DNA from 2 places in the Blautia sp. An46 genome. Region 2 is predicted to be linked to the other one. Evidence: riboswitches for the same ligand, from Rfam matches in the RefSeq annotation. Region 2 holds a riboswitch; the other holds the start of a gene.
The links. A riboswitch is a leader RNA that binds a small molecule or an ion and turns the genes downstream of it on or off. The one in region 2 is predicted to bind cobalamin.

Region 1: linked by a shared signal. The riboswitch ahead of B5G00_RS14825 (energy-coupling factor ABC transporter permease) and the one ahead of B5G00_RS08725 (MATE family efflux transporter) in region 2 are both predicted to bind cobalamin.

Annotation. Positions count from the first base shown of each region.
Region 1 covers NZ_NFIF01000020.1:34,673-42,900, reverse strand. Annotated here, with positions in the region: gene hemA (glutamyl-tRNA reductase) at 1-957, opposite strand, end outside; cobalamin riboswitch at 1,104-1,309, shown strand; gene B5G00_RS14825 (energy-coupling factor ABC transporter permease) at 1,518-2,264, shown strand; gene B5G00_RS14820 (energy-coupling factor ABC transporter substrate-binding protein) at 2,268-2,573, shown strand; gene cbiQ (cobalt ECF transporter T component CbiQ) at 2,589-3,365, shown strand; partial or broken gene B5G00_RS19850 (energy-coupling factor ABC transporter ATP-binding protein) at 3,344-3,967, shown strand; gene B5G00_RS19845 (sirohydrochlorin cobaltochelatase) at 4,235-5,026, shown strand; gene B5G00_RS14805 (DUF3786 domain-containing protein) at 5,172-5,633, shown strand; gene B5G00_RS14800 (TetR/AcrR family transcriptional regulator) at 5,649-6,245, shown strand; gene B5G00_RS14795 (DUF1638 domain-containing protein) at 6,242-6,904, shown strand; gene B5G00_RS14790 (DUF2115 family protein) at 6,923-7,351, shown strand; gene B5G00_RS14785 (MFS transporter) at 7,348-8,228, opposite strand, start outside.
Region 2 covers NZ_NFIF01000009.1:8,677-16,904, reverse strand. Annotated here, with positions in the region: gene B5G00_RS08730 (endonuclease/exonuclease/phosphatase family protein) at 1-894, shown strand, start outside; gene B5G00_RS08725 (MATE family efflux transporter) at 891-2,291, opposite strand; cobalamin riboswitch at 2,671-2,866, opposite strand; gene B5G00_RS08720 (small, acid-soluble spore protein, alpha/beta type) at 2,902-3,126, opposite strand; gene B5G00_RS08715 (PspC domain-containing protein) at 3,210-3,395, opposite strand; gene B5G00_RS08710 (DUF4097 family beta strand repeat-containing protein) at 3,411-4,307, opposite strand; gene B5G00_RS08705 (DUF1700 domain-containing protein) at 4,304-5,116, opposite strand; gene B5G00_RS08700 (PadR family transcriptional regulator) at 5,113-5,436, opposite strand; gene addA (helicase-exonuclease AddAB subunit AddA) at 5,558-8,228, opposite strand, start outside.

The DNA.
Region 1 (8,228 bases), on a different contig from region 2:
CTGCTCCTGAAGGATCTTCCCTGCCTGGTCAAGGCTGGCCTGGAGCTTGGGAGATACCGCATCAATCTTGAAACTGTCAATATCGTACAAAGTCACATTACTAAGGGTCCCTGCCGAAGGCTCTATGTCTCTTGGCACTGCCAAGTCGATAAGAACAATATGTCCGGGAATTTCTGCATTTTCAATCTGCTCCATAGTCAGCGTATAATTAGGACTTGCTGTAGCGCTGACTGCCAGATCACATTTTGGAAGAAACTCCAGACGCTCTCCATAATTGATCCTGTCGCAGCCCTGAGGGATTGTCACAATTCCGCTGCGGTACTGCCGCACTGTGACCGTTACATCTGCTCCTGCTTCCTTAAGAGCCAGAGCAGTTACCTTCCCCATTTCGCCGTTTCCAATAACCATACAGGTTTTTCCCTGGATGGAAAATCCCTGATTTTCCAGACGTTCTATAGCCTGGTGGATTACAGAGCTGTTGGCTCTGGAAAAGCTTACCTGGGTTTTTACTTTCTTTGCAGCAGTAACCGCCATGCGGAATAAAACCTCCAGAACATTATCTGTACAGTAAGCTTCTCTGGAAAGGGCTAGGGCATCTTTCACCTGGGTAATGATCTGGTCCTCTGCAAGAATCTGGGATTTCAGGCCACTGGTAAGATAGAACAAATGCTCTACGGCCTCCTCTTCTTTTCTGGAAACAAAATACTGCCGGAATTCATCCGGATCCTTCTCTTTTTCTCTGCATAAAAATTCATAGAGAGAACCTTTCCAGTCTTCCCCAGTACTGGCCCAAATCTCCATACGGTTACAGGTAGACAGAATAATACAGCCCAGGATTCCCGGCTCTTTTTTCAGATTTTCCAGGGCTGCAACTGTATTTTTTTTCGTAAATGAAAACTGGGCCCGAACATCTACTGATGCCTTTTTGTAGTCGATTCCAATCATGGAAATACTCATGTCTTTACTCTCCCCTATTTTCTTTCTCTTATGAATTATGAACGGTCTTATCTCCACTCAATCTTTTCTCATCTTAGCATAGAATTCTTTCCCGTGCAATGATTGATTCCTATTGACAAAAATCCTGTATATGCTACAATAAATCCAGAATTGAATGTACAAAGGTGCCTGCATAAAATGCGGGAGAATAGGAAAGCTGAGTGAAAAGCTCACACGGTCACGCCGCTGTAAAGGAGGAGCCGTATTTCTTGTAAGGTTTTTGTAAGACCTGCGTCACTGGGAATTACCTGGGAAGGCTGAAATACGGTGAGGATGCCTAAGTCAGAAGACCTGCCTTGTGCACGAAATTTACACAGGTTACGAACGATGGCCTCGTGTAAGAACAGGTTGGCTCATAGCAGTTCAATTCTATTTGCTATACCTCTTGTTCTTCTGGTAGCCTGTGGGAATCATCCCTCAGGTTTTTTTATTGTACAGGGAGCTTTGTTCCCAATAAAAAAGTCCCGCAAAAATATACTGCAGCGGGAAAATCACATTTTACTATCAGAAAGGAGAAGAAAATGAGTAAACAGGAAAAACGTATTCTGGCTCTGGCAGGGGCTTTTGCCCTCACCTTCGGCATTGTCCCCAATGTCAGCGCCATGCACATTATGGAGGGATATCTGCCCGGAGGTTTTTGCATTGCCTGGGGTGTTTTGTGCCTGCCATTTTTGATCGCAGGTTTCATGTCCATAAAGAAAACTTTAAATGACCACCGAAATCTGATCACACTGCTGGCCATGTCCGGCGCCTTTATCTTTGTGATCTCATCACTGAAGATCCCTTCCGTAACAGGAAGCTGTTCTCATATGACAGGAACTGGACTGGGTGCCATTTTGTTCGGTCCCTCTGCTGTTTCTGTGCTGGGACTGATCGTTCTTTTGTTCCAGGCCATTCTGCTGGCTCACGGCGGCCTTACCACTATTGGGGCCAATACCTTTTCCATGGCCATAGCAGGACCTTTCCTTTCCTATGGGATATATAAACTTTGTAACAAAAGTGGGATGAACAAGCGGGCCAGTGTTTTTCTGGCCGCCGCTTTAGGCGACTTATTCACATACTGCATCACCGCTTTGCAGATGGCTCTTGCTCACCATGCAGATACTAGCATAGGCGGCGCTTTGGTGAAATTTCTTGTGGTTTTTGCTCCTACCCAGGTGCCTCTGGCCATCATTGAAGGAATCATCACAGTCCTCATCGTCATGGGACTGGAAACCTATGCAAAGCCAGAGCTTCGTACTATCGGATTTATAAAGGAGGGAAAATAAGCCATGAAAAAGAAAGTGTTTCTGGGAATCCTCTTAATTTTTTTAATCGCTCTGGTTCCTCTCTTCGCTTTAAAAGATGCTGAATTCGGAGGCTCCGATGATGCAGGCAGCCAGGTAGTAGAAGAGGTGGATTCTTCCTATGAGCCCTGGGCCACTCCTATTCTGGAAAGGCTCATTGGCGGAGAACTGCCAGGAGAGGTTGAAAGCCTTTTCTTTTGTATCCAGACCGGTATCGGCGTGGGAATCATTGCCTTTATCATGGGCAGGTTCGTGGAACGAAGAAAATGGATGAAACATGAAGAACAATAAAGGAAGGAGTTTCCCGTGATTACCATAGACAAGCTCTGTTATAATTCAAAGCTTCGCTATGAAAATGCCGGTGAAAAATTTGCCTTTGCAGTGATTACACTTTGCATTTGTGTAATGAGTCGTTCCATTGCAGTGGCATGTATTGTTTTAGCTGTGACAGGGATTCTTGCCGTATGGAAAGGCGGAGTCCCTGTTTCCCGTTATCTGGGTTTTCTCACTGTACCACTGGCTTTTTTATTCCTGAGCACAATAGCAATTATGTTTAACATTAGAAAAGCCCCTTTGGACCTTTTTGCGATTTCAATCGGCAGTTGGTATGTGACGGCAAGTACCGATTCTTTTTTCTACGCAGTACAGTTGATCCTGACGGCCTTGGGAGCCGTATCCTGCTTGTATTTTCTATCCTTTACCACACCTATGCCGGATATCCTGGAAGTACTGGGAAAACTCCACTGCCCTGGTCTTCTTATTGAGCTGATGCTGCTGATCTATCGTTTTATTTTTATTCTCCTGAACACAGCTTCTGCTATTACCACATCCCAGAACTGCCGTCTTGGAAATAAAGATTACAGGACTTCTTTAAAGTCTTTTGGGCTGCTGGGCTCTGTACTTATGATGCGGGCTATCTCCCGCTCCAATAAACTTTATGACGCTATGGAAGCCCGGTGTTACGATGGCAGAATTCAGGTGCTGTCAGAGAATCAGCCTCCCAGAAAAAAAATCATTGCCGCTATCGCAGTCTTTGATACTGCACTTTTCATTTTTGCCTTATGGAGGAGATTTTTCTCATGAATCAAGATATTATCTTAAAAGCCGAGAACCTTTATTATTCTTATGATGACGACAACAGCCATTCTCTCAATGGACTGTCTCTGGAAATAAAAAAGGGGCAAAAGATAGCCGTTATGGGAGCCAACGGCAGCGGAAAATCCACTTTTTTCCTCTGCTGTACAGGAATTCTAAAGCCTCAGAAAGGACATCTGTTTTTTAAAGGAAAGAAATACGCCTATGACAAAAAAAGTCTTCTGGATCTGAGGAGCAAAGTGGGTATCGTCTTTCAGGACCCGGATAACCAGCTTTTCTCTGCCAGTGTTTACCAGGAAATCTCCTTCGGCATCCTGAATCTGGGGGTTGCCCCGGAAGAGGCCAAAAAAGAGGTGGAGAAAGTCATTGATTATCTGGAGATCACCCCTTTCCGCCATAAACCTACCCACGCCTTAAGCGGAGGTCAGAAGAAGCAGGTTTCCATTGCAGATATCCTGGTCATGCACCCGGATATCATTATCCTGGACGAGCCGGCAGCGGCCCTGGATCCAAAGCATACCCAGATGGTAAACCACATTGTAGATCAGATGACAGAGGCGGGGATCACCGTTCTCATGGCTACCCACGATGTTGATTACGCCTATGAGTGGGCAGATGAAGTCATCCTTTTCCATGAAGGAAAAGTCCTGCTCCACGGGTCTCCCGCCCAGGTCTTTTCCAATAAACGGGTTCTTGCCCAGACTAACCTGGAGCCCCCTGCAGTATTGGAGCTTTTTGAAAGTCTGTGCAGAAAAGGGATCCTGAAAGCCTCTCTGGAAATCCCCAGGAATTTAAAAACCCTGGAACAATATATAGAAGAAATAAAATTAAACCCACATTACGGAGGAAAGAAACCAGTGACAGCAGAAACAAAGAAAGCCATTCTGGCAGTAAGCTTCGGCACCAGCCACAACGATACCAGAAAAGTGACCATTGACGCCATTGAGAGAGATATGCAGGAAGCCTTTCCCGACTACATGCTCTACCGGGCATGGACCAGCAAAATGATCATCAAAAAGCTGAAAAACCGGGATAATGTTCATGTATTTACCGTCCTGGAAGCTATGGAACAGATGAAAAAAGACGGGATTACCGACGTTCTGATACAGCCTACCCATGTTATAAATGGTATTGAAAATGATCTGATGAAAGAAGACGCCCTGGCTTACCGTGATGATTTTCACTCCATCACCTTCGGGGATCCTCTCCTCACCAGCGCAGAAGACAATCTTGCAGTGATCCAGGCAATTGCCGATGAATTTTCTGACCTTGCCCAGGATCAGGTGCTGGTACTTATGGGCCACGGTACCACCCATTATGCCAACTCTATTTACGCTGCCCTGGATTACACCTTTAAAGACAAAGGCTACAAAAATATTTTCCTTGGCACGGTAGAGGCTTATCCTTCCATGGAAAGCCTGATGCGAATGGTAAAAGAATATAATCCTTCCAAGGTGGTTCTGGCTCCCTTTATGATCGTAGCCGGAGATCACGCCAAGAACGATATGGCAGGAGATGATCCGGAATCCTGGTACAGCCAGTTTAAAGCCGCTGGTTTTGAAGTGGAGCCAGTGATAAAGGGACTTGGTGAATATACTGGAGTCCGCAGTCTTCTGGTAGAACATTTAAGAGTTGCAGCAGAAATGTAGCAGGCCTCCGAAATCTTTAAAGAACGATAAAAGGCAAGAGCCTGGAGATCTCACAATCCTGTGAAAAATCTCCGGGCTTTTTTTACTTGATTTTTTAGACCGATTGGTCTATTGTTAGAGTAACAACTTTACCAGGGAGGATTTTATGGAAACGGTAACATCAAATTATGAAAAAATGAAAAGGTCTATGTCAAAAGTATTTCTCCAGTATCCCCAGGAAAAAATGATTGAAAAGTTTTCTCTGGAGGCTGACAAGGATTACCTGTATGTGTGGTTTTTCGGCCGCAAATACCGGATCAATCGCTCTACAGGAGAGGTTCAGTGGTCGGAGGATTCATTTTGCAGCGTACAGGAAGCCGGATATAACGAAGCCATGACCATTTATGACGTCCTCTGCAATGCAAAGGATACCTGTCATCTGTCCCATGAATTTGTAAACATCAACACCTTTACCACGGTCAAAACCGGGACTTTAAATCTTGGCAGCGGATTTTTCCAGAATACAGCGGATTTTTTTATCTGCAGATCCTGGCGGACAAAAACACGCCGGACTATATGCACTATGAGACCCTTATGTTCGCCCTCTCCCATCTCTTTGAACGGCTGAAGGAGGAAGTATCCCATGAAAAAAGGTGAAGAATCCAGGCAGAGACTCATCGCCTGCGCCGCCAGGCTGTTCTGGAAGAACGGATACGCCGCTACAGGGATCAGCGAGATCCTTGCCCAGGCAGGGCTTCCAAAAGGCTCTTTTTATTTTTATTTTAAGAGCAAAGATGATCTGGCTGTAGAAGTGATCTCCTATTATCAGCGGATTTTGCTGGATCAGTTAGAAAATATTTCCGTAGGGAAGACCTGGGAGACTTTTGTTGACGGCACCTTCGGATTTTTACTTAGTTCCTCAGAAGATACCGATTTCCTGGGCTGTCCTTTTGCCGTCATGGGAATGGAGACTGCCTTTTACAAGCCGGAAATCGCAAAGAAATATGGGGAAGGGATAGAAAAATTCCGGGATCTTTTCTGCAGGGTGCTGCTTTTCTCCGGCCTGGAACCGTCTCATGCAGAAACGCTTTCCAGCCGGTTTCTATCCCTGTATCAGGGAGCCATCCTCCTTGGAAGGATCAGCGGAAACACTTCTTACTTGACAGAAGCGAAAAAAACTATGATCGAAATATACCGGGAATACTGCGTATTTCATAAGATCGGAAAGGAGTGCCTATGAGTACCGTTATTCTCTCCTGCACCACGTTATTGGAATATGTACAGAAAGCCCAGGAAAGCTGCGGCACCAGCTATCCTGTTGTGGAACTTGACCGGAAATATCATGCAGAGCCTTCCCGGATGCGGGAGCATATCCTGAAGACCCTGGCCGGTCTTCCTTCTGATGTGGACACGGTTCTGGCCGCCATGGGATTCTGCGGCGGTTCCTGGCAGAATGTATCCTGTGCCCGGACTCTGGTCATTCCCAGAGCCGCCGACTGCGTGGCTCTGGCTTTGGTTACCCGAGAACGCTACTCACCGGATCTTAAGGAACCCGGACATATGTATCTGTTCGGCGAAGGGGACAATGGTTTCTCCATACGGGCTATCTATGAAAATCTGCTGGAAACCTATGACAGAGAAATGGCAGATATTGTTTTTGATATGTATTTTGAACACTACTATCACCTGGATATTATTGACAACGGTCTCTATGACTGCTACGACCTGGACTATGTGGAACAAGCCCAGGAAGATGCCGTGCGGATCCACGCAGAGCTGGATTTCGTCCCCGGCAGCAATCTGCTCCTGGAAAAACTGGTATCCGGCCAATGGGACAGCCAGTTCTTTGTAGTACCGCCAAACACAACCATCACACAGGAAAAATTCTTTAATCTTTAAGGAGAAAGGAAAAAGATTATGACTAAAAATTCTCTATTGACCCAGTTGAAAAAAGCCATATCTCCATCAGAATACACCCTTCTCCTGGAAGACAGACTCTCCCATATCAGTCCCTATAACCGCCGCACTATCCTGGAAATAATGGAGCACACAGAAGCCGGAGATACCAGCCTGCCCCTCTCTGAAATACAGGCCCTGAAAGGGATCCTTGACAGCTATCTGTCCAGATATCTGCCGGACGATCCTTCCACCTGGAAATGGATCCTTCTCTCCTGCCTGTATCTTTCCTTCATTCGAGAGGAGCCTATGCACCCTCAGAAACTTGTCCATTATAAAAAGACAGTAACAAACGGCAAAACCAGTTATTACTGTCCTGTAAAAAATATGGAGAAGGATACTGTCTGCTCTTTCTGTGTCTGTGAAAATATGAAAAAACGTATCCTCTAATGAGCTGTCTTTTTTGTAAGCAGCTCATGCATGACAGCCATAAGCACAAGCAGCGCCATCATATACACTGGAAAGAGCGTAATACTGATATGATTGGCGATCAGCCCGAACAGAGGCGGCATAAGGCAGGTGCCCACATAGGCGCTAGCCATCTGTACGCCAATGATGGCCTGTGACCGATCCGCCCCGAAATGCTCCGGCGTAGAGTGGATAATACAGGGATATACCGGGGCACAGCCCAGTCCGATAAGGATCAGCCCGGCAAGAGCTGTCACATTCGGCCCGGGAAGAAGCATAACAAGAATACCTGCGAAAATAATTACCTGTCCCAGACGGATCATCTGCACATCATTGAGCTTCATAGTAATAAAGCCGCTGACTGCACGGCCTGCAGTAATGCCGATAAAAAACATTCCGGCAAAACGTGCAGCTGTTTCCGCAGGTATCCCTTTAAATAAATGGAGATAGCTGCTGGCCCACAGCCCTGCTGTCTGTTCAATGGCGCAGTAACAGAAGAAACAGAGCATAACTTCCTTTGCTCCTGGAATCTTTATGATCTGCACCAGAGAAAGGGCGGATTCCTGTATCTCTGCCTCTTTTTCTCTGTCTATTGTTCCCTCTTCTTTTTCGGAAAAACTTCTGCTGCCCCGTTTTTTCCATAAAGGCAGGCTGAAAATAAGAACGGCGGTCAGAAGAATCTGGAGGATCCCCACGCAAAGGTAGCCGAAATTCCATGTCCTGCCTCCGGACAGGGCAAATCCCATGATATATGGTCCCACCGTAGCGCCCACACCCCACATACAGTGAAGCCAGCTCATGTGGTGGCTCTCATAGTGGAGAGCAACATAGTTATTCAGAGCAGCGTCTACACTCCCTG
Region 2 (8,228 bases):
TTTGCAGGTTTTGACAGTTCCATGGATTTCTTCATGGACGGAGGAAAAATGGTACGCCCCAGAAGTAAAAGTCAGGTTTTCCGAAATATGAAAGAAATTGGAAAAATCCTGACCTCCTGTACAGCCGATGCATATTTTCTCCAGGAGGTAGATCTGGATTCCTCCCGTTCCTATCATATGGATCAGCAGGATTATTTTGAGAAACGTATGGGCCTTCCTGGCGTCTTTGCCTGGAACTATAAGTGTGACTTTATCCCCTTCCCCCTTCCCCCTCTGGGAAAAATGAGCAGCGGCATCAGTACTTTTACAGATTTAAAGGTCCGTTCTGCCCGGCGTCTTGCTCTTCCCGAATCTTTCTCCTGGCCGGTAAAGACCTGTAATCTGAAACGCTGTATTCTTGAAGCCAGAATACCTGTCAAAGGCAGCAGCCGGGAACTGGTACTCCTGAATTTTCATCTGGAAGCCTATGATAAAGGAGAAGGAAAGCTGGCTCAGAGTCGGCTGCTCTCCCAGATCCTTTCCCGGGAATATGAAAAAGGCAATTATGTCATCGCCGGCGGGGATTTCAATCAGATTATAAAAGGAGAGGACAAATATCCTCTCCGTAAAAGCAAGAACTGGACCCCTGGTCTCCTGGAAAAAGACTTTCTTCCGGCCCACTTTTCCATAGCCGCCGATGATACCTGGCCCACCTGCCGGCTTCTGGACCGGCCTTACGACGGTTCTTCAGGGAAGTCCCTGGCATATGTGCTGGATGGGTTCCTGGTATCCGATAATCTGAAGATATCCCGTGTTTCTGTGATAAACACAGATTTTGCATATACGGACCACCAGCCTGTGATCCTGGAAGTGCAGTTTCTGGACAAAAACCCATACTGCCCTCAAAGTCTTTAGGATTTTCCTTTCCCAGATGTTTCTCTATACCCTACTTTGCTGGTCTGCTGGCGGAATAAGAGCAGCAGACCTCTTACGCATAATTCAATACACATTGCAGTCCACACTCCATGAAGTCCCCATTTTTCCACCAACAGCAGAGCCAGTGTAATACGCACGCCCCAAATACTGATCAGATTCAGGATACTGGGGACCAGGGAGTCTCCTGCTCCCCGGAGAGCTCCTGCAGCCACAATGGACACTCCATAAAGGGGCTCTGCAAAAAGCTGTATCCGCAGTACTTCCGCGGCAAGCTGCCGCACCTGAATATCCGGTGTCATCATATGAAAGATCCCAGGACATATGAAAAACATCAGAGATCCCGTTACTGCCATGATTCCGCCTCCCAGAAGCACAGAAAGATTGGAAAAACTTTTTGCAATCTTTTCCCTCCCGGCTCCCAGGCTCTGTCCTACCAGAGCAGTAGCTGCCTCAGCAATCCCATACCCTGGCATATAGCAGAGGCTCTCCGCTGTTACTGCAAAAGAGTTTGCTGCAATAGCCACAGTTCCCAGGGGTGCAATGATCCTGGTAGTAACGATCATAGCCCCACAGACAGCCACATGTTCAAAGGCCAGCGGAGCTCCCACCTGAAAAGCAGTGGTAAAAATCTTCTTATCCATTCCTCCCTTTTCTCCTCTGAATCGAAACACAGGGGAGCGGAAGCAAACCGCCCGGAGCATAAAAATACATACTACAGCCTGAGCAAGGGCTGTTCCTATTGCTGCTCCCAGCACACCGTAGTGCCGTATAAAGATCATATTGAAAACAATGTCCAGAAGACACATACTGGCGTTTAATATACTGGGCGTCCGCATATTTCCGCTGCACTGAAGCATGGAGCCTGCCAGCCGGTTTATCTGCACTGCAGGAAGAGAACATGCATAGACAAAGAAATAGCCTGATGCATCTGTCCAAAGCTCTTCTCCTGCTCCCAGCCATACAGGAAGTTTCCCGCTGATGGCTATTCCCACTGCCATGAGGATAAGGGAAAAACAAAGGGCTGCGGCAAGTCCGTGTTTCAGGATTTTTCTGGCATTGGCCTCTCTGCCCGCTCCAATCTGGTGTGCAGCCTGTACAGAAAAACCTGTAGCCACGCCGCTGCACAGTCCGCTAAGAAGCCAGGTGCTTGTGGAGACAACTCCAATAGATGCTGACGCCTGGGCCCCAAGGTTTCCCACCATTGCCTGGTCAATATACTGCATTAAAATAGAGGTTATCTGAGCCATGATGGCGGGAACGCTCATCTGCCAGACAATCGACAGTTTTTCCCTTCTTGTTATCTCTCCCTTTTGCCGAAAAAAAGCGGCAAGCCGCTCTTCTGGTCTGATTTTTCTCTTTTCTGTATATTCCGTCATTTTATCTGTCTCTTTCTTTTCCTTATCCTGCCCTCAATACACTAAGGACCTCTGTACAAAAAGAAGAGGGCGATAATGACCTCTTCTTTTCATAAATAAGAAATAATATGAAGTTTCCGGCGTTTCTCCCGGTTTTGTCACGATTTCTCTGTCCTGCGGAGGATGTGTATGTTCCGTTTGTTGCGGGAAAACGGATTGGATATACAGGACAACATTTAGAAACCGGGAGAACCGTCTGCCATTTAATCATGCATAATTCTATAAATTCAGGCGTTTACCTTTCGGCACTATTCCATAAAAAATTCCGCCTTCACATGAAAAGCGGAAACATATAGCCCCATCCAGGGCTACAGGGATTTCAAACTTTGCACGGAAGTTTTCACCTTACTGCTATTAAGCAGGTTTCCTGACTTATGGTTCTCCGCTTTGCCTCTCCTTCTCATACTTTCGTACAATGGATTTTGCTGACATTGCTCCCCAAATACAGTGACCGGATCGCTCAGGATTCTCACCTGATTCCCTTTTCACCAGTGTTGTGCGGTCAACGCTGATGCACTCAATAGGTTTATGGAATTACACACTTGTATAATACCACCAGCAGAGATTTGCGTCAAGAAATATTACTGTTTTCATCCACTTTTTCTTTCATCTTTTCCTCTCGTCTTCTCTTGGTCATAAGTCCTCCAATCCGTCCAGTTTCCTTAGCGGACAGACTTTTCCAGCCCCTTTCCAGAACTTTATCCAGAACCCCCAGTTCTTCTGCTATCTCATATTTCAACTGTTCCTCCTGAGGAATCTTGTTTAAATCAATTTTTTCTTCTTTTTTCTTAGACATCAAAAGCCACACTCCTTTTTCTTAGAGTATGGCCCTTTTCTTTCCCTTTATTCAGCTTTTTCTGCTTTCTGTCATATATTCTTCTATTTTGGAATAACAATGGCTGCAATAATATAAGCGATGATCCCGGAGCCAAAACTCATACAGGTCACAATAACCCAGGCAAGGCGGATCAGGGTAGGATCTATGTTAAAATACTCCCCGATCCCTCCGCAGACTCCCGCCAGCATATAATTTACAGAAGAACGATATAATCTCTTATCTGACATGACACATACTCCTTTCTATTGATCCTCAAAATCTATTCTGATATTTCCTGCATTGTTCTCTATGTCCATGGTCTTATCTGAAGATACTGCTCCAAATGTTCCTTCATGAAAGCCATCTATACTTTCTCCGCCCAGGTCCAGGGCGCCGGAGTCCACACGGACATCTGCCGTATAGTCCTCCAGTCTTCCGGTATATTTTATCCGTAGCCGTCCGGCGTCACAGTTCAGAGTGGAATCGTCAGCCTCCATCAGTTCCACCTCCAGATTACCTGCCGCCACATCTATATCACAGCTCCCGGCCGCAAGTTTTCCTTCTGCTTCCAGGCTTCCTGCGCTGGAGTTCAGGTACAGCTCCTCAAATACCTTAGCCTGAGGGATCTGGATCAGTAAAGACCTGCTGCTGTCCACAAGCCCATCGCTTCTGGATACAGTAAGGACTCCTGTATCAATGTCAAAATCTGCCACATACAGACTAGAATCCAGTCCGGAACCTGAAACCCATATTTTTTCATCCGGAGAGGGCTGTATCCGGATTTCTCCCGCTTCTGCTGTCACATAAAGACTTTTCACCCTTGAAGCCTCAATGCTGCCCCTCTGGCTGGCCTCGGACCAGTCCATATTGCGGACACCGGTTTCATCAGACCAGTCTCTGGTCCAGGATTCTCCTCTTTCCTGCCAGTAATTTTCCCATTCCTCTCCCATCTCTTCCAGATCGTCCAGGTCCGTCAGCCGTTCCAGCCAGTCAGTTCCAAACCAGCGGTAAAAAACATGATTATTTTCTGTGCTTCTTTCCAGGCCGTCCAGAAATGCCTTTGGGGAAGCCCCGAAAAGGATTCCCCCTGCTGTCAGGATCCCTCCTGTGACCAGCATGACAAGAGCTGTGATCAAAGCAATTTTTGTAAACTTTTTCATGAATTTTCACCTCCCCGGATACCTCTGTGCAGGACCCTCTGGATCAAATCCACCGCCCAGCGGAATACAGCCGGAAACGCCCGGAAGATCAGCCAGATGAAAGCCAGAAGCAGCAGAATACCAACTGCCGTCATCATAAGAGCCCCTCCCACACAGGCAACTGCCGTAGGGGGAGAAGCCAGCTGGAACACCAGGCTGTGAATCAGAAACATAAGGCCGCCTACGGTCAGGCCGATCCCTCCTGCCAGGAGTCCGATGATCCCTCCGATGATTCCTATCAGCAGGCCCAGGGCCCCCATTCCGAAACCAAACACAAAGGGGAGGGCCACTACAGCAAAAATGATCAGCAGAATCCAGCCGGCTCCGCTTCTGGAATGTCTTGGATTCTGTCCGTAATTTCTTCCGTATCCGGCTCTGCTGTAAGGGCCGTCATAGCTGTGCTGCCTTCTCTCCCCCTGGGGATCTCTGTATCTGGTGCCGTCCCAGTTATTTTCTTCCTGGCCGGTTTCAGATCTCTCACTGTTTTCTTTCATTTCCGAAGGTTCCGGCACCTTTTTCTCCTGGAATCTCTCGTCCGTATATCCCGTCTCTGTATATTCTCCGTACTGTATCCCTTCATTTTCCAGATCTGACCGGATGATGGCCGCTACCTTACCGGGGCTTCCCAGCTCCTGGATCACTTTTCCTTCATTCTCTGCTCCGGCGTCTTCAAAGTAATCCTGATAATATTCCAGAGCCTCCTTTCTCTCAGACTCCGGTATATCCCACAGCAGCCGTTCCAGCTGCTCTAAAAATTCTGTTCTGTTCATTTCAGTTCCCCTCCCTCAAACAATCTGCTGATTTTCGTTGAGTAGCTTTTCCATTCTTCCCTGTATAGATTCATTTGTACCATACCTTTTTCGGTAACTTTATAATATCTCCTGTTCCTGCCTGCGAATTCCCGGTCATAGGTTTCCAGGCACTCATCTTTCTGAAGGCGCCTCAGAACCGGATACAGGGTGGATTCTGAAACTTCCAGTACCCGGCGCACATCCTGAGTAATCTTATAACCATAGGTCCCCTCCTCCTCTCTGGACACAACTGCCAGAACGATGGCATCCAGAAGGGCTGCACCTGTATTGAAAATCATTTCCTCACCCCTTTGCTATTTCTTATTTAATACTATATGTCATATAATATAATTTTGTCAACAATATTATATTAAGAATTTCTAAAGATTTATGGAAGAAAAGTAAAAAACCCCGGCACTCTCACACCGGGATTTCTTTTTTCAGATAAAAGGAGTAGATGTATTTTTCTTTTACTTTTTTCCCTGTCATACGCTCCAGGGCTTCCTGATAATACAGAAGCTGTATCCTGTATTTTTCTGTCAGCTCCTGGGGATTTCCTGAGGGTATTCGGTCTGTCTTATAGTCTACCAGCACCAGGCCGTCTTCTTCCTCAAAGAAAGCGTCGATAATTCCCTGGACCAGGATTTCTTCTTCTGATTGATACTCCCTGCTTACTGAAGAAGCAGGCACTCCTATGACAAAGGGCTGTTCTCTCTTTAAGAGCCCTTTTGCCGCTGCTGCTTTCATTCTCTGTCCCAGGCTGCTTTCGGCAAGGTCATAAATATCTTTGGGCCATACGGAGCTTTGCACTGCCTGGGAAATCTTTCCCATACGGCAAAGTTCCTGTATCTGTCCTCTCACCTCTTCCAGACTGCCAGTTTTCTCATAATCCAGCCGTTCCAGAACTGCATGATAGGCAGTCCCTCTTTCTGCACCCTTCAGCTCCTCCTGCTCCGTTCTCATAAATGCCGGAACATAACCCTCTTCTGGTTCTTCTTCACCAGAAACCGTTTTCTGATCTTTCCCGCTGTCCGGATAGAGATTCAGACTTTCCTCGTCCTCTTCTGTCTGAATCCTTTTTACCTCAGATACCGTCACCTTGGCCGGAATCCTGGCAAGGTCTTTATAAGGATACACATAGGAAAAACTTTCTTCCAGTTCTTTCTTCGTATCAGAGTCGTAGACTTTTCCAGTATCCCAGTTCAGGTATCCTTCCTTTTCTTCCAGCTCTCTGGTTCTGGCATCCAATTCTCCCCTTACCAGCTCCAGAGGCGACACCTTCCGGATCTTAAAATCTCCGGAGCCTTCATAAAGTGGGTTCAGGGGATATACTCCAAGATTCACTGACTGGTACAGCTCCTTCATAACTCTGTGTCTGGCCAGGGCCGACAAAATCCAGTCCAGATAACTTTTGCCCTTCATCCGCACCCCATAGGGCAGCCGGGTCTGTTCCCGCCGCTTCAGCATTTCCTGCTGGGAAAGCCTCTCTGCCAGCTTTGAAATCGTCCCTGTAAGAATCAGTTTTTCTTTTGCCCTTGTAAGGGCTACATAGAGGATCCGCAGCTCCTCTCCCAGACTTTCCAGAGTAATCTCCTGCTGAATGGCCCGCTGGAGAATGGTTCTGGTCCGGATTCGCAGTTTTTCATCTACACAAGGCGCACCGATCCCCAGATCCGGATGGAGTACAATACTCTCTCTGGCATCCTGCATATTCATCTGTTTTCCCATACCTGCCACAAATACCACAGGGAATTCCAGGCCTTTGCTGCCGTGGATACTCATGATCTTCACCGTATCCTCTTTTTCTGAGAGAATGTTGGCTTCCCCAAAATCCACCTGATATTTTTTCAGATTTTCAATATACCGGACAAAGTTGAACAGCCCCCTGTAGCTGGTGCTCTCATAGTCCCTGGCTTTTTCCAGGAGCATGAGAAGATTGGCCTTTCTCTGCTCTCCGGAAGGGAATGCCTGCTGCCAGAGAAGAAAGCCTGTCTGGTCAAAGAAATCCCAGATAAGCTGATGGATAGGAGTATAAGGCACTTCCCGGCGCAGTTTCCGATAGGTTTTTAAAAAACCTATCACCTTATCCTGGAGGGGATTGGGAACCTTTTCTGTCTCCAGCAGCGCCTCATAAAGAGTAATCTTCTCTCCTGCGTTTCCCAGATTCCGGATCTGGGTCAGTTCTTCAAAGGTAAATCCCTGAGACTGGTTTTTCAAAGCCCCTGCCAGAGGGATATCCTGAAAGGGATTGTCCAAAATCTGCAGGTAGTCCAGCACAGCCGCTACCTCAGGGGCAGAGAAATATCCTGTCTTTGTGGTAACACTGGCCGGAATATTGCAGGAATTCAGGATCTTTTTAAAAGTCTCGGACCAGCCGGTCATGGTTCTGAGAAGAATGGTGATATCCGAATATTTCACCGGTCTTAACTCTCCGGTTTCTTTGTCTGTCACCTGCCCTGTCTCTCTCAGTTCCCGGATACGCAGGGCAATCATCCTTGCCTCCAGCTCCCGGGCAGTTTCCGGACTGTCCTGTTCCTGCCATACCGGGTCGTCTTCCTCCAGAAGAAGGACTTCCGCTGCAGGCTCTGTTTCCTTTGGAAGCTCTGGAAACTGTCCCTGGGGATAAAGCGCTGCATCTTTATCGTACTCTACCCCGCCCAGGTCCTCTCCCATGATCTGGTAGAAAATATAATTCACACTGTCCAGCACTGTTCCCCGGCTGCGGAAATTTTTATGAAGGTCGATGCGGTAAGTCTTTCCTCCCGGGATCACCGGATAACTGTGGAATTTTTCCATAAACAGGTCCGGACGGGCCAGTCGGAACCGATAAATACTCTGCTTTACATCTCCTACCATAAAGATGTTGTATTCCCCTTCTTCCACACGGGAAACAGAGGTAAGAATCTTCTCCTGGACCAGATTGCTGTCCTGATACTCGTCGATCATGATTTCCGCAAACTGGTCTGCCAGTTCCCTGGCTGCCCCAGTCCGCTCATCCTTTTCCGGGCTGTGATTTACCAGGATTTCCAGAGCATAATGTTCCAGGTCTGAAAAATCCAGGATATTTTTCTCCTGCTTTTTCTTTTTGTAA